One region of the Pseudomonas sp. Tri1 genome, then DNA from elsewhere that is predicted to be linked to it. Evidence: predicted binding sites of a transcription regulator. Region 1 holds the regulator's gene; the other holds the start of a gene.

What was found. The regulator sigma-54, encoded in region 1, starts transcription at its own class of promoters, with help from an activator protein. The targets are predictions, from matches to a motif close to ANTGGCATNNANNTTGCTNT.
Region 2: a site for sigma-54 is predicted at 1,298-1,317, ahead of glnK (P-II family nitrogen regulator). Genes of this name have one in related genera too.

Annotation. Positions count from the first base shown of each region.
Region 1 covers NZ_CP072913.1:1,031,451-1,034,860, reverse strand. The annotation lists gene lptA (lipopolysaccharide transport periplasmic protein LptA) at 1-47, shown strand, start outside; gene lptB (LPS export ABC transporter ATP-binding protein) at 47-772, shown strand; gene J9870_RS04380 (RNA polymerase factor sigma-54) at 936-2,429, shown strand; gene raiA (ribosome-associated translation inhibitor RaiA) at 2,506-2,814, shown strand; gene ptsN (PTS IIA-like nitrogen regulatory protein PtsN) at 2,827-3,291, shown strand; gene rapZ (RNase adapter RapZ) at 3,294-3,410, shown strand, end outside.
Region 2 covers NZ_CP072913.1:6,460,332-6,463,741, reverse strand. The annotation lists gene J9870_RS28330 (methyl-accepting chemotaxis protein) at 1-791, shown strand, start outside; gene J9870_RS28325 (accessory factor UbiK family protein) at 845-1,105, opposite strand; gene glnK (P-II family nitrogen regulator) at 1,519-1,857, shown strand; gene J9870_RS28315 (ammonium transporter) at 1,891-3,225, shown strand.

The DNA of each region.
Region 1 (3,410 bases):
TGGTGATCCAGCCGAAAAAGAAAACCGACGAGCAGAAGGCCCAGTAATGGCAACTCTGAAAGCTCAGCATCTGGCCAAGAGCTACAAGAGCCGTCAAGTCGTGCGTGATGTCAGCCTGTCCATCGACAGCGGCCAGATCGTCGGCCTGCTCGGCCCTAACGGCGCGGGCAAGACCACCTGCTTCTACATGATCGTCGGCCTGGTCCAGGCCGACCAGGGGCGCGTGCTGATCGACGACCTGGACGTCAGCCACCAGCCCATGCACGGCCGGGCAAAGGCCGGTATCGGCTATCTGCCCCAGGAAGCGTCGATCTTCCGCAAGCTGTCGGTTGCCGACAACATCATGGCCATCCTCGAGACCCGCAAGGAGCTCGACAAGGCCGGTCGCCGCCAGGAACTGGAAAGCCTGCTGCAGGAATTCCACATCAGCCACATTCGCGACAACCTGGGCATGAGCCTGTCCGGTGGCGAACGGCGCCGCGTGGAAATCGCCCGCGCCCTGGCCACCGCACCGAAATTCATCCTGCTCGACGAACCGTTCGCCGGCGTGGATCCGATTTCAGTGGGCGACATCAAGCAGATCATCCACCACCTCAAGGCCAAGGGGATCGGCGTGCTGATCACCGACCACAACGTGCGCGAGACGCTGGATATCTGCGAAACCGCCTACATCGTCAATGATGGCCAGTTGATCGCCGAAGGCGACTCCGCCACCATCCTGGCCAATGAGCTGGTCAAGGAAGTGTATCTGGGCCACGAGTTCCGCCTGTAAGCGCAAAGTGTCTGGCGAATCGCCCTGGCGCCGCTAATTTATTATGGCGGCGCTCTAGGCAAACACTTCAGTTTCAGGCATATAATTTGCTTAAGTTTGGCGCTTCGGCGCCCTGTAGTGGATGGCGCATGTGCGCCGGCGAATAAGGTGTTAAGCCCCTGCCATGAAACCATCGCTAGTCTTGAGAATGGGCCAGCAGCTGACGATGACACCGCAGCTGCAACAGGCCATCCGCCTGCTCCAATTGTCGACCCTGGACCTGCAACAGGAAATCCAGGAGGCCCTGGAGTCCAATCCGATGCTCGAACGCCAGGAAGAAGGCGACGACTTCGACAATACCGATCCGCTGGCCGACAACGTCGAGCAAAAGACCAACACCGAAATCCCGGAACCGTCCTACCAGGAAGCCGCCCCGACGGTGGACAACCTCGAGGATGGCGAATGGAACGAACGCATCCCCAACGACCTGCCGGTGGACACGGCCTGGGAGGACGTCTACCAGACCAGCGCCAGCAACCTGCCGAGCAGTGACGACGACGAGTGGGACTTCACCACCCGCACCTCTGCCGGCGAGAGCCTGCAAAGCCACCTGCTGTGGCAACTGAACCTGGCGCCGATGTCCGATACCGATCGCCTGATCGCCGTGACCCTGATCGACTGCATCAACAACCAGGGCTACCTGGACGAGACTCTCGAAGAAATCCTCGAAGCCTTCGACCCCGAGCTGGACATCGAGCTGGACGAGATCGAAGCCGTCCTGCATCGCATCCAGCAATTCGAACCGGCCGGCATCGGCGCCCGCAACCTGGGCGAATGCCTGCTGCTGCAACTGCGCCAGCTGCCCGCCAAGACACCTTGGCTGGCCGAAGCCAAGCGCCTGGTCACCGACTACATCGACCTGCTGGGCGGTCGCGACTACAGCCAGCTGATGCGCCGCATGAAGCTCAAGGAAGATGAGCTGCGCCAGGTCATCGAACTGGTCCAGAGCCTCAACCCGCGCCCAGGCTCGCAAATCGAATCCACCGAACCCGAATACGTGGTCCCCGACGTGATCGTGCGCAAGCACAACGATCGCTGGCTGGTGGAGCTCAACCAGGAGTCGGTGCCCAAGCTACGGGTCAATGCCCAATACGCCGGTTTCGTCCGGCGCGCCGACACCAGCGCCGACAACACCTTCATGCGCAACCAGTTGCAGGAAGCGCGCTGGTTCATCAAGAGCCTGCAAAGCCGCAACGAAACCCTGATGAAAGTCGCCACCCAGATCGTCGAGCATCAGCGCGGCTTCCTGGAGTATGGCGACGAAGCGATGAAACCGTTGGTCCTGCACGACATCGCCGAGGCGGTGGGCATGCACGAGTCGACGATTTCCCGGGTAACCACCCAGAAATTCATGCATACCCCCCGAGGTATCTATGAACTGAAATATTTTTTCTCCAGCCACGTCAGCACCTCCGAAGGCGGCGAATGCTCGTCCACAGCCATCCGCGCGATCATCAAAAAACTGGTGGCGGCGGAAAATCAGAAAAAGCCGTTGAGTGACAGCAAGATCGCTGGTTTACTGGAGGCACAAGGCATTCAGGTGGCCCGCCGTACCGTCGCCAAATACCGCGAATCCCTCGGGATCGCACCTTCGAGCGAACGCAAGCGGTTGATGTAACGGGCCACGCCACAGCGTTCCAGTGGCAGGCATTTCTGCCTGCCGCTTTATGCACTGGCAACGAAGGAGAAGCTGTATGCAAGTCAACATCAGTGGACACCAACTGGAAGTGACCGAACCCCTGCGCACCTACGTCGGCGAAAAACTCGACCGATTGGAAAGGCATTTCGACAAGATCACCAACGTGCAAGTGACGATGACCGTCGAGAAGCTGCTGCAGAAAATCGAAGCCACGTTGCATATCCCCGGCGGAGAAGTGGTTGCCAACGCGGAGCATTCAGACATGTATGCCGCAATTGACCTGCTGACCGACAAGCTGGATCGCCAACTTAAAAAGCATAAGGAAAAGACCCAGAGCCTCCTCCAGGGCGCGACCGGTCGTTAACCCCCCCAATCCATGATCCGACTAGAATCCATCCTGACCCCCGGCCGTTCCCAAGTGAACGCGCCGGGCGGCAGTAAAAAGAAAGCCCTCGAACAAATTGCCAACCTGATCCACCGCGAAGTGCCGGATCTGGAAATGCAGGACGTCTTCGAGGCCCTGGTTGCCCGTGAAAAACTCGGTTCCACCGGTTTTGGCAACGGCATTGCCATTCCCCACTGCCGCCTCAAGGGTTGTAGCGCGCCCATCAGCGCACTGTTGCACCTTGAAGCCCCCATAGATTTCGACGCCATCGACGGCGCCCCGGTCGACCTGCTGTTTGTACTGCTGGTCCCGGAAGCGGCAACCGATGCGCATCTTGAGCTGCTGCGCCAGATCGCCAGCATGCTGGACCGCAAGGAAGTTCGCGAAAAACTGCGCAGCGCACCGAGCAACGAAGCCTTGTATCAGGTTGTCCTGGACGAGCAGAACGGTCATTAAACATGCGCATGATCATCGTCAGTGGCCGCTCCGGCTCCGGTAAAAGCACGGCGCTCAATGTGCTTGAGGACAGCGGCTACTATTGCATCGACAACCTGCCGGCCGGCCTGCTGCCGGAA
Region 2 (3,410 bases), 1.3 Mb from region 1:
AGCTGACGGCCGTCACCGATGATGGCAGTCGTGCATTGACCCGGCAGAATGACGAAATCCAGCAGGCCGCCACGGCCGTGACCGAGATGACTTCGGCAGTTGAGGAAGTAGCCCGCAATGCGGTCTCCACTTCTCAGGCTTCGCAATCGACCAGTTCACAAGCCAGCAATGGGCGTGATCAGGCCCGTAGTGCGGTGCAGGCGATCAACACTGCAACCCTGGAAATCACCTCGTCCACCGGGCTGGTCAGGGATCTGGCGGTGCAAGTCCGTGATATCGGCAAGGTGCTGGATGTGATCCGTGGGATCGCTGAGCAAACCAACCTGTTGGCGCTCAACGCGGCCATCGAGGCCGCCCGCGCCGGGGAGCAGGGTCGCGGCTTCGCCGTGGTGGCCGACGAGGTTCGAGCCTTGGCGGCGCGCACCCAGGCGTCCACTGGTGAAATCGAGAGCATGATCCACGCAGTCCAGGATCGGGCTGACAGCGCGGTCGATGCCATGGGCAAGAGTCAGGCGCTGGTGACCGAGACCCAGAGCCTGGCCCGGGCCACTGGCGAGGCTCTGGAGCAGATCGCCGACGGCATTTCGCAGATCAATGACCGTAACCTGGTGATTGCCACGGCTTCGGAGGAGCAGGCCCATGTGGCACGGGAGGTCGATCGCAACCTGGTGAATATCCAGGATCTCTCGACCCAGACCGCAGCTGGGGCGAACCAGACCAATGCGTCGAGCCAGGAGCTGTCTAACCTGGCCCTGTCATTCAATACCCTGGTCGGCCGTTTCCGTCTCTGACCCCTTGGGTTGAATACGCCTGGGCTGATGCCAGGCGTATGGCCCGAAGGTGCTTACTCCTGTGCTGGAACCAATCGCGCTTCCAGCTCCGCGACCTTGGCCTCCAGGCTTTCAAGCCGTGCCCGGGTTCGGGCCAGCACGACCATCTGGCTGTCGAATTCTTCCCGGCTCACCAAGTCCAGTTTGCTGAACCCACTTTGCAGCAGGGCCTTGAACTGGCTTTCGATTTCGCTTTTGGGTAGCGGGGTGTCGCCGCTCAATAGGCGGGAGGCGTGGCCGCTCAGGGCGTCGAGGAGGTCTTTGGGCGCAAGCATGTGCAGTGTCCTGAAAACGATGGCGGGCAGTGTACCACGCAGTGTCTATAGTCAATTGGCAAGCAAGGATGCACGCTTTTCGCGCACTGGGTCGGACGATGGCGCACTGTTGTTGTGCGTATCGCTGCGGTTCGTGGTGCGAAGCAAGCGGGTACGGTGGGTAAGAGACTGAAATCAGAGGGTTTGGGTACAGGTGGCAAGGTTTCTGCTTAGACGCTGATGACCCATGCACTGATGCAGTCGTTGTGACGAATGCAGTGCAGCAGGCGGAGCGGGGAGCTTCGTCAGGAACGGTTAGCTGGCACCTGTCGGGCAACTTGGGCCGACGATGCGTTACAAAGCCAGGCACTGCGCTTAGACTTGAGTCGGGTTTGTTTTCCTGGGGCAAGTCCACCAATTCGGGAGAAAGTTTCATGAAGCTAGTCACTGCCATCATCAAGCCGTTCAAGTTGGACGACGTGCGCGAGTCGTTGTCCGAGATCGGCGTGCAGGGCATTACCGTTACTGAGGTCAAAGGCTTCGGTCGGCAGAAGGGTCACACCGAGCTGTATCGCGGCGCGGAATACGTGGTCGACTTCCTGCCCAAGGTGAAGATCGATGTCGCCATTGACGACAAGGATCTCGACCGGGTGATCGAGGCGATCACCAAGGCCGCCAACACCGGCAAGATTGGTGACGGAAAGATCTTTGTGGTCAATCTGGAACAGGCTATTCGCATCCGTACCGGCGAAACCGATACCGACGCTATCTAAGCCGCCAAACCCAACGCCCCAGGAGAAAACAATATGACTCTGCGTAAATTCGCAGGGCTAGGAGCCCTGTTGTCCTTCGCAATGCCTGGCCTGGCCATGGCAGAAGAAGCGGCAGCCCCAGTCCTGAACTCCGGCGACACCGCCTGGATGCTGACTGCTACGATTCTTGTGCTGTTCATGACCATTCCCGGCCTGGCGCTGTTCTATGGCGGCATGGTTCGCTCGAAAAACCTTCTTTCCGTGATGATGCAGTGCTTCGCCATTACCGGTCTGATCAGCATCCTGTGGGTCATTTATGGCTACAGCATCGCGTTCGACACCACGGGTATGGAGCAGGGCGTCGTCAACTTCAACTCCTTTGTCGGCGGCCTGGGCAAAGCGTTCCTGGCGGGCGTCACCCCGTCCAGCCTGACCGGCCCGGCAGCGCTGTTCCCTGAAGCCGTGTTCATCACGTTCCAGATGACCTTCGCCATCATCACTCCGGCGCTGATCGTCGGTGCGTTTGCCGAGCGGATGAAGTTCTCCGCCATGCTGGTCTTCATGGGCGTGTGGTTCACCCTGGTGTATGCACCGATTGCGCACATGGTCTGGTCCGGTAACGGCGGCCTGCTGTGGGACTGGGGCGTGCTGGACTTTGCCGGCGGCACCGTGGTGCACATCAACGCCGGTATCGCTGGCCTGGTGGCGTGCCTGGTGCTGGGCAAGCGCAAAGGCTTCCCGACCACGCCGATGGCCCCGCATAACCTGGGCTACACCCTGATGGGCGCCGCCATGCTGTGGGTCGGCTGGTTCGGCTTCAACGCCGGTTCTGCCGTCGCCGCCAACGGCACCGCCGGCATGGCGATGCTGGTTACCCAGATTGCCACCGCTGCGGCGGCGCTGGGCTGGATGTTTGCCGAGTGGATCACTCACGGCAAGCCAAGCGCACTGGGCATCGCCTCGGGCGTGGTAGCGGGTCTGGTTGCGATCACTCCGGCAGCCGGCACCGTGGGCCCGATGGGCGCCCTGGTCATCGGCCTGGCGGCGGGCGTGGTGTGCTTCTTCTGCGCCACCACCCTCAAGCGCAAACTTGGCTATGACGATTCCCTGGATGCCTTCGGCGTGCATGGCATTGGCGGTATCCTCGGCGCGATCCTGACCGGTGTATTCGCTGCGCCGGCCCTGGGTGGCTTCGGCACCGTGACCGATATCGGTGCGCAAGTGTGGATTCAATTCAAGGGCGTGGGGTTCACGGTGGTCTACACCGCGATCGTCACCTTCATCATCCTCAAGGTGCTGGACGCCGTCATGGGTCTGCGTGTTTCCGAGGAAGAAGAAGCCGTGGGCCTGGACCTGGCCCAGCACAACGAGCGTGGCTACAACCTGTAAGCACGCGCGATAAAAAAATGCCCGGTTCGCCGGGCATTTTTTTGTCTGGGATTTGTCAGTGCTCACAGGGAGTGCTGGTTTTTCCGACGTCTTTTGTTATGTATGCGACATGGGTTTTTCTACGGCCAAAGGCTTACATGGAGGCAGGCGCATTAGGCCCTTTGTTTTTTCCCAGAGCGCGCTAG